DNA from 2 places in the Terribacillus saccharophilus genome. Region 1 is predicted to be linked to the other one. Evidence: a T-box and tRNA genes for the amino acid it is inferred to sense, from the RefSeq annotation. Region 1 holds a T-box; the other holds one or more tRNA genes.

Region 1 (4,619 bases):
ATGATTGGCTCTCCATTTTCCCCGTAGAATACAGGAATCGGAACACCCCACGCACGCTGACGGGAAATACACCAGTCCTCGCGATCACGGAACATGTTATAAAGGCGTGTTTCGCCCCATTTCGGGAACCATTCCACTTCTTTGATCTGTTCAATGATTTGTTCGCGGAATGCTTTGATGGAAGCGAACCATTGAGCAGTTGCACGATAGATAACTGGTTTCTTCGTACGCCAGTCATGCGGGTAAGAATGCGTGAAGAACTCAAGTTTCAGTAATGCGCCTTTTTCTTCAAGCAGTTCTGTGATTTCTTTGTTGGCCGTATCATAGAATACACCTTCAAAACCTGGTGCTTCACTTGTGAATACACCTTTGTCATCTAATGGGCTGATGATTGGCAATTTGTATTTCTGGCTGGCAAAGAAGTCTTCCTCTCCGTGTCCAGGTGCTGTGTGTACACAACCTGTACCGCTGTCAGTCGTAACATGTTCGCCAAGAATGATCAACGATTCACGGTCATAGAAAGGATGCTGTGTTGTAACATACTCCGCTTCTTTTCCTTTGAATGTTTTCAGTACTTCAGGACTGCTCCATTCAAGTGTTTCGGTAACGTTGCTAAGCAAGTCTTCTGCCACAACATATTTTTCTTTGCCAACTTGTGCTACAACATACGTCACTTCTGGATGAAGAGAGATCGCGACGTTAGCAGGCAATGTCCATGGAGTTGTTGTCCAGATGATGAATTTCTCGTCACCTTGGAACAAGTTTTTCCCGTCTTTTACTTGGAAAGCTACATAAATCGATGCAGAGCGTTTGTCTTGGTACTCGATTTCCGCTTCTGCCAAAGCAGATTCAGAAGATGGAGACCAGTATACTGGCTTCATACCTTTGTAGATGTAGCCGCGCTCTGCCATTTCACCGAAGACTTTAATTTGTGCTGCTTCATAATCCTTCGTCAATGTGATATAAGGATTATCCCAATCACCGCGAACACCTAACTGTTTGAACTGTGTGCGCTGGTTATTGATTTGCTGCATTGCATATTCCGCGCAAAGACGGCGGAATTCTGCGACAGTCATTTTCTTGCGGTCAACCTTCTTCTTCGTAAGTGCTTGTTCAATCGGTAGTCCGTGTGTGTCCCAGCCTGGAACATATGGTGCATGAAAGCCGGACATTGATTTATAGCGAACGATAAAGTCCTTCAATACTTTGTTAAGCGCATGACCCATATGAAGGTCACCATTAGCATATGGAGGTCCATCATGCAAGACGAAGAGCGGACGTCCTTCCGTTCTTTCCTGCACTTTTTTGTAAATGTTTTGTTCTTCCCATTCCTGCTGCATTTTTGGTTCTTTGTTCGGCAGGTTGCCGCGCATCGGGAAAGCCGTTTCCGGCATCAGCAATGTTTCTTTGTAATCCAATGTGATTTCCTCCTTATGATGACCGATAATTTTGGGCAAAAAAACGAGTCTCTCATCATCCCAGAAGGGACGAGAGAGACTCGCGGTACCACCCTTATAGACAGACTAGTATCATCTATCCACTCGAATTCGTAACGTGAATGAGACGTCCATTTCTACTGCTTGCGGTTCGAATGGAAACTAGCGGGTGATGTTCGAAAGAAATACCGTACCAGGCTCTCACCTTCCCTGGCTCGCTTTGAAAGCGGTATGGACTTCCTACTGTCCCGATCACAGTCTTTATATCATGGTCATGTTGTTTGCTAATAATAGTAAAATTATATGTAAGTTTGCGAAAAACGTCAAGCGTACTTTATTCCGCCGTCTCTTCCTCAGGTTCATAAGCAACTTCTGTTGCGAACAATCCATCCCAATCATCCGTTTCAATCATCTCAAGTTGCGCTTCCACAAGCATCTTCAATCGTGTGCGGAATACTTTTGCTTGTTTTTTAAGATCCTCAACTTCCAAAGCAATCTGACGGGACTTTGTAAGGGATTCATTGATGATACGGTCTGCATTCTTTTCTGCTTCCTTAATGATCAGCTTGGACTCTTTCATTGCATTGCCTTTTACTTCTTCAGCAGTCTCCTGCGCCACAAGGATCGACTTATTTAGTGTCGTTTCAATATTATTGAAATGACCAAGCCGTTCTTCGAGCTGCTGCATGCGCTCTTCCAAATCCTTCTTCTCACGGATGATGATCTCATAATCCTTGATTACTCTATCGAGGAAGTCGTTTACATCATCTTCATCATAACCGCGGAATCCGCGGGCGAACTCCTTATTGTGAATATCCAAAGGTGTTAATGGCACGACGGCCACCTCCTGTTAAAGAATCTATAATAGCTGTTATTCGACAAAGATAGCATAAAATAACCGTTACGGCTACTTTAATTTTTCCAATGTAATGCGCTGCTTGTCCTTCTTCGTTGTACCTTTCACTTCTGCAAGCTTGCCTCTGCCCATGCCTCGCAAGGATAGGAGATCTCCTTCAGCCAGCTGAAAGCTGACATCCTCGACCGTCTTGAAATTAACTTTAACAAGACCTTTTTGAATACGCTCAGCTGCCTGCTGGCGTGACATACGATAGAGCTCTTTTATGATAGCATCCAGCCTAAGAGAGGAAACGGTTGTTTCGCTCGTAACCCATTCCACCTCTTCAGGCCTGAACCGATTTGGATCCACCGATTCCCATGTTACCTTGGCTCTTTTGACCACAACTAAATTTGCACGTATGTAGGTAGTTATATCTGATGTAGTGAAAAGTTGTATTACGCCTTCACCCACACTGATATCGCCCAATTTTTTACGATCAATTCCAAGGGAAAGGAAAGATCCCATTACATCTCGGTGTTCCAGTGTGACAAACTTTTCGGGATAAGTAGCCTCAAGCAGCTCGATACTAAAATCCCCAGGTGTAATTGAATCATATAGCGGTGCGATAATTCCCCGTTTTCTTTCTGCTTTCTCCGTTCCGCCTGACAAAGACCACTGCAGTTCAGTTTGGCCGCCTAACAGCTGCCTGAAAATAAGCTGTTCCCGGGGATCCAGGAAATCGGTCACCCGGGGCTGGTATTGACGTTCCACTTGTTCCATCCAGGAAAGGATCTGATCGATAAAAGGGCGTTCCTCTTCCCGGTAATGCTGATAGATGCTCACGTTACTATATACTCCTTATCAATAGAAAATCGCCGCATAAATTGTATACAATCCACTCTCCGCTAATCGTAAAACAATAATTCCAACAATTGGAGAAAGATCTATCATTCCTAGTGGCGGGATAAACCGTCGAAATACATCCAAATATGGTTCACAGATCCTGCCTAAAATTTCGCCGAACGCCGACTGCCTGGCTCCCGGGAACCATGACATGAGAATATAGATAATTAGCGCAAAGGAATATACTGTGAAAACTGTACTAATTACGTACCAAAGCATTTGCTTCTACCACCTCTTATTATAGTCATCCTGCTCCTCTATCATATCGGATATGCTACCGGCAAGTTCAATATTGTCCGGAGCACACAGGAAGGTTTGACTGCCCAGCTTCTGGATATCTCCATTGAGGGCGTAGACTGTACCGCTAAGAAAATCGACAATCCGTTTTGCCTGATGATGGTCAACACGCTGCAAATTGAGCACGACCGCTCTCCTGTTCACAACATGATCGGCGATTTCTTGCGCTTCGTTATATGTCCTCGGCTCACAAAGAACTACTTTAGAGGACGATTGTACACTTTTCAGGCTGACAACGTTCTGATTTTGATTACGCTCTCGCCCGTTCTGTGGATACGGCTCGATTTCCTCTTGTTCGTTTTGCTGTTCTTCGACGTATTCATATTCTTCATCATCTACAGTAAAGAAATTTCTCATCTTATTTTTGAAACTCATTTTCTTCACCTCGCTCATTTATATGGACCTACAAGAGCAGAACCGACCCGGATATGAGTCGCTCCTTCTTCTATCGCGATTGTGTAATCATTACTCATTCCCATGGATAAGTATGTACAAGGTGCATGCAGCATATCTGCAGCTCTTACTTCATCTCGAAGCTGCCTCAAACCGCTGAACACACTGCGAAGTACATCTTCCTTCTCTGTATTCGGTGCCATTGTCATCAAACCGACAACCTCAATTGCCGGAAACCCTGCAAGCTGCTGGATAAAACCTAGCGTTTCTTCAGGTGACACGCCTGATTTGGTAGCTTCTCCGCTCACATTGATTTGGACAAAGCATTTGATTTTCTTTTCTGCCCGTTTTTGAATTTCCTTCGCAAGTGACAATCTGTCTAATGCATGCAGATAGTCCACCTGATTGATGACATCTTTTACTTTTCTTGTTTGCAGACTGCCGATGAAATGCCATACAGCTTTTTCTCCGATAGCTGCCTGCTTCTCAAGAAAACCCTCGATCCGATTCTCGCCCAAATCGACAATACCAGCATCGACAGCTTCTTCTGTTCGTTCAATTGTAACATATTTCGTAACGGCAAGGAGTGTTATATCCTCGGAATTTCGTCCGGTTTTAGCGGCTGCTATGTTAATTTCCTGCTGGATCTGTTTCAAATTCTCTTGTACTGTATTCATGCCTGCTCCTCTTTCATCCCGATAAAACCGATCATCCTTCCGGTTTTTCCTTGATCTTCCCGATGTGAATAAAAC
Region 2 (4,619 bases), 1.2 Mb from region 1:
CGAACAGCCCAACCCTTGGGACCGACTACAGCCCCAGGATGCGATGAGCCGACATCGAGGTGCCAAACCTCCCCGTCGATGTGGACTCTTGGGGGAGATAAGCCTGTTATCCCCGGGGTAGCTTTTATCCGTTGAGCGACGGCCCTTCCATACGGCACCGCCGGATCACTAAGCCCGACTTTCGTCCCTGCTCGACTTGTAGGTCTCGCAGTCAAGCTCCCTTCTGCCTTTGCACGCTACGAATGATTTCCAACCATTCTGAGGGAACCTTTGGGCGCCTCCGTTACTCTTTGGGAGGCGACCGCCCCAGTCAAACTGCCCACCTGACACTGTCTCCGAACCGGATAACGGTTCTGGGTTAGAATGTCAATACAGCCAGGGTGGTATCCCACGGATGCCTCCACCGAAGCTAGCGCTCCGGCTTCTAAGGCTCCCACCTATCCTGTACAAGCTGTACCAACATTCCATATCAGGCTACAGTAAAGCTCCACGGGGTCTTTCCGTCCTGTCGCGGGTAATGCGCATCTTCACGCATAGTATAATTTCACCGGGTCTCTCGTTGAGACAGTGCCCAAGTCGTTGCACCTTTCGTGCGGGTCGGAACTTACCCGACAAGGAATTTCGCTACCTTAGGACCGTTATAGTTACGGCCGCCGTTTACTGGGGCTTCGGTTCACAGCTTCGGGACGAAGTCCCTAACCATTCCCCTTAACCTTCCAGCACCGGGCAGGTGTCAGCCCCTATACTTCGCCTTACGGCTTTGCAGAGACCTGTGTTTTTGCTAAACAGTCGCTTGGGCCTTTTCACTGCGGCTTCTCCTTAAAAGAAGCACCCCTTCTCCCGAAGTTACGGGGTCATTTTGCCGAGTTCCTTAACGAGAGTTCTCCCGATCATCTTCGGTTACTCACCGTGCCTACCTGTGTCGGTTTGCGGTACGGGCACCTATTTCCTCACTAGAGGCTTTTCTTGGCAGTGTGAAATCAGGAACTTCGGTACTAAATTTCCCTCCCCATAACCGCCTGGAATTAGTGTTGAGTGGATTTGCCTGCTCAACTTCCTCACGGCTTGGACGCGCATAACCAGCAGCGCGCTTTCCTTATCCTCCTGCGTCCCCCCATCGTTCAAGCGGATTTAGGTGGTACAGGAATATCAACCTGTTGTCCATCGCCTACGCCTTTCGGCCTCGGCTTAGGCCCCGACTAACCCTGAGCGGACGAGCCTTCCTCAGGAAACCTTGGGCTTTCGATGAAAGAGATTCTCACTCTTTTTTCGCTACTCATACCGGCATTCTCACTTCTAAGCGCTCCAGCCGTCCTCACGATCGACCTTCACTGCCCTTAGAACGCTCTCCTACCACTGACATCGTAGATGTCAATCCGCAGCTTCGGTGGTGTGTTTAGCCCCGGTATATTTTCGGCGCAGCGTCACTCGACCAGTGAGCTATTACGCACTCTTTCAATGATGGCTGCTTCTAAGCCAACATCCTGGTTGTCTAAGCAACGCCACATCCTTTTCCACTTAACACACACTTTGGGACCTTAGCTGGCGGTCTGGGCTGTTTCCCTTTCGACCATGAACCTTATCACCCATGGTCTGACTCCCAAAGTAGATTGATTGGCATTCGGAGTTTGACTGAATTCGGTAACCCGATGAGGGCCCCTAGTCCAATCAGTGCTCTACCTCCAACCATCATCCTTTGAGGCTAGCCCTAAAGCTATTTCGGAGAGAACCAGCTATCTCCGTGTTCGATTGGCATTTCACCCCTACCCACACCTCATCCCCGCACTTTTCAACGTGCGTGGGTTCGGGCCTCCAGTCAGTGTTACCTGACCTTCACCCTGGACATGGGTAGATCACACGGTTTCGGGTCTACGACCACCTACTATATCGCCCTATTCAGACTCGCTTTCGCTGCGGCTCCGTCTATACAACTTAACCTTGCAGGGGATCGTAACTCGCCGGTCCATTCTACAAAAGGTACGCCGTCACCCATTAACGGGCTTCGACTACTTGTAGGCACACGGTTTCAGGATCTATTTCACTCCCCTTCCGGGGTGCTTTTCACCTTTCCCTCACGGTACTGGTTCACTATCGGTCACTAGGGAGTATTTAGCCTTGGGAGATGGTCCTCCCGGATTCCGACGGAATTTCACGTGTTCCGCCGTACTCAGGATACACTCCGGAGGAAACCACATTTCAAGTACAGGGCTCTTACCTTCTATGGCGGGCCATTCCAAGCCGCTTCGTCTATATGGTTTCTTTGTAACTCCAAAGGAGTGTCCTACAACCCCAGAAGGCAAGCCTTCTGGTTTGGGCTAATTCCGTTTCGCTCGCCGCTACTCAGGAAATCGCATTTGCTTTCTCTTCCTCCGGGTAATGAGATGTTTCAGTTCCCCGGGTCTGCCTCGTATTACCTATGTATTCAGTAATACGTACTATCCAATAACGGATAGCGGGTTCCCCCATTCGGAAATCTTCGGATCAAAGCTTACTTACAGCTCCCCGAAGCATATCGGTGTTAGTCCCGTCCTTCATCGGCTCCTAGTGCCAAGGCATCCACCGTGCGCCCTTCTTCACTTAACTAATAACGCATGATAAATCTATAAATCGCGACAATAAATTGCCGGCTTTAAAGTTTGATGTTTTGGCATTGTTGTTTCTTATCTAGTTTTCAAGGTTCACATAAAAAAAATGGTGGAGCCTAGCGGGATCGAACCGCTGACCTCCTGCGTGCAAGGCAGGCGCTCTCCCAGCTGAGCTAAGGCCCCAGTAAAAATATAGATGGTGGGCCTAAGTGGACTCGAACCACCGACCTCACGCTTATCAGGCGTGCGCTCTAACCAGCTGAGCTATAGGCCCATCTAAAGGATATGCTATTTACAGCTTGATCCTTCAAAACTGAACAAACAACCAATCACGATATCTACTACGAAGTAGTAGTTCCAATTATCCTTAGAAAGGAGGTGATCCAGCCGCACCTTCCGATACGGCTACCTTGTTACGACTTCACCCCAATCATTGATCCCACCTTCGGCGGCTGGCTCCTAAAAGGTTACCTCACCGACTTCGGGTGTTACCAACTCTCGTGGTGTGACGGGCGGTGTGTACAAGGCCCGGGAACGTATTCACCGCGGCATGCTGATCCGCGATTACTAGCGATTCCGGCTTCATGCAGGCGAGTTGCAGCCTGCAATCCGAACTGAGAATGGTTTTATGGGATTTGCTTAGCCTCGCGACTTTGCTGCCCTTTGTACCATCCATTGTAGCACGTGTGTAGCCCAGGTCATAAGGGGCATGATGATTTGACGTCATCCCCACCTTCCTCCGGTTTGTCACCGGCAGTCACTCTAGAGTGCCCAACTTAATGCTGGCAACTAGAATCAAGGGTTGCGCTCGTTGCGGGACTTAACCCAACATCTCACGACACGAGCTGACGACAACCATGCACCACCTGTCACGCTGTCCCCGAAGGGAACGTCTTGTCTCCAAGATTGTCAGCGGATGTCAAGACCTGGTAAGGTTCTTCGCGTTGCTTCGAATTAAACCACATGCTCCACCGCTTGTGCGGGCCCCCGTCAATTCTTTTGAGTTTCAGCCTTGCGGCCGTACTCCCCAGGCGGAGTGCTTAATGCGTTAACTTCAGCACTAAGGGGCGGAAACCCCCTAACACCTAGCACTCATCGTTTACGGCGTGGACTACCAGGGTATCTAATCCTGTTTGCTCCCCACGCTTTCGCTCCTCAGCGTCAGTTACAGACCAGAGAGTCGCCTTCGCCACTGGTGTTCCTCCACATATCTACGCATTTCACCGCTACACGTGGAATTCCACTCTCCTCTTCTGCACTCAAGTTCCCCAGTTTCCAATGACCCTCCACAGTTGAGCTGTGGGCTTTCACATCAGACTTAAGAAACCGCCTACGAGCCCTTTACGCCCAATAATTCCGGACAACGCTTGCCCCCTACGTATTACCGCGGCTGCTGGCACGTAGTTAGCCGGGGCTTTCTGGTTAGGTACCGTCAAGGTGCGAGCAGTTACTCTCGTACTTGTTCTTCCCTAACAACAGAGCTTTACGACCCGAAGGCCTTCATCGCTCACGCGGCGTTGCTCCGTCAGACTTTCGTCCATTGCGGAAGATTCCCTACTGCTGCCTCCCGTAGGAGTCTGGGCCGTGTCTCAGTCCCAGTGTGGCCGATCACCCTCTCAGGTCGGCTATGCATCGTCGCCTTGGTGGGCCATTACCCCACCAACTAGCTAATGCACCGCGGGCCCATCTGTAAGTGACAGCCGAAACCGTCTTTCCATTTCCAATCAGGAGAAAGGAAATACTATCCGGTATTAGCTCCGGTTTCCCGAAGTTATCCCAGTCTTACAGGCAGGTTGCCCACGTGTTACTCACCCGTCCGCCGCTCATTCCGCCAGAATCACCCCGAAGGGGTCATCTGGTTTCCTGCGCTCGACTTGCATGTATTAGGCACGCCGCCAGCGTTCGTCCTGAGCCAAGATCAAACTCTCCATGAAAGTTTTGATGCTTTTGCTCGTTAGAGCTGACGTTGATCTTACGATCTTGTCGTTTAATTCGTAATTGGTTGTTTTGTTCAGTTTTCAAGAATCAAGTTGT

The links. A T-box is a leader RNA that pairs with one kind of tRNA and senses whether it is charged. The one in region 1 lies ahead of ileS (isoleucine--tRNA ligase), so its partner is inferred to be a tRNA-Ile.
Region 2: it has a tRNA-Ile gene. The T-box ahead of ileS (isoleucine--tRNA ligase) is inferred to sense a tRNA for this amino acid. The anticodon was not compared.

The regions. Positions count from the first base shown of each region.
Region 1 is NZ_CP008876.1:1,210,565-1,215,183, reverse strand. It holds gene ileS (isoleucine--tRNA ligase) at 1-1,418, opposite strand, end outside; T-box leader at 1,481-1,701, opposite strand; gene GZ22_RS06185 (DivIVA domain-containing protein) at 1,771-2,271, opposite strand; gene GZ22_RS06180 (YlmH family RNA-binding protein) at 2,344-3,117, opposite strand; gene GZ22_RS06175 (YggT family protein) at 3,136-3,396, opposite strand; gene GZ22_RS06170 (cell division protein SepF) at 3,403-3,849, opposite strand; gene GZ22_RS06165 (YggS family pyridoxal phosphate-dependent enzyme) at 3,864-4,544, opposite strand; gene pgeF (peptidoglycan editing factor PgeF) at 4,541-4,619, opposite strand, start outside.
Region 2 is NZ_CP008876.1:3,483,746-3,488,364, reverse strand. It holds rRNA gene GZ22_RS00005 (23S ribosomal RNA) at 1-2,583, opposite strand, end outside; tRNA gene GZ22_RS17440 (tRNA-Ala) at 2,693-2,768, opposite strand; tRNA gene GZ22_RS17435 (tRNA-Ile) at 2,783-2,859, opposite strand; rRNA gene GZ22_RS17430 (16S ribosomal RNA) at 2,957-4,519, opposite strand.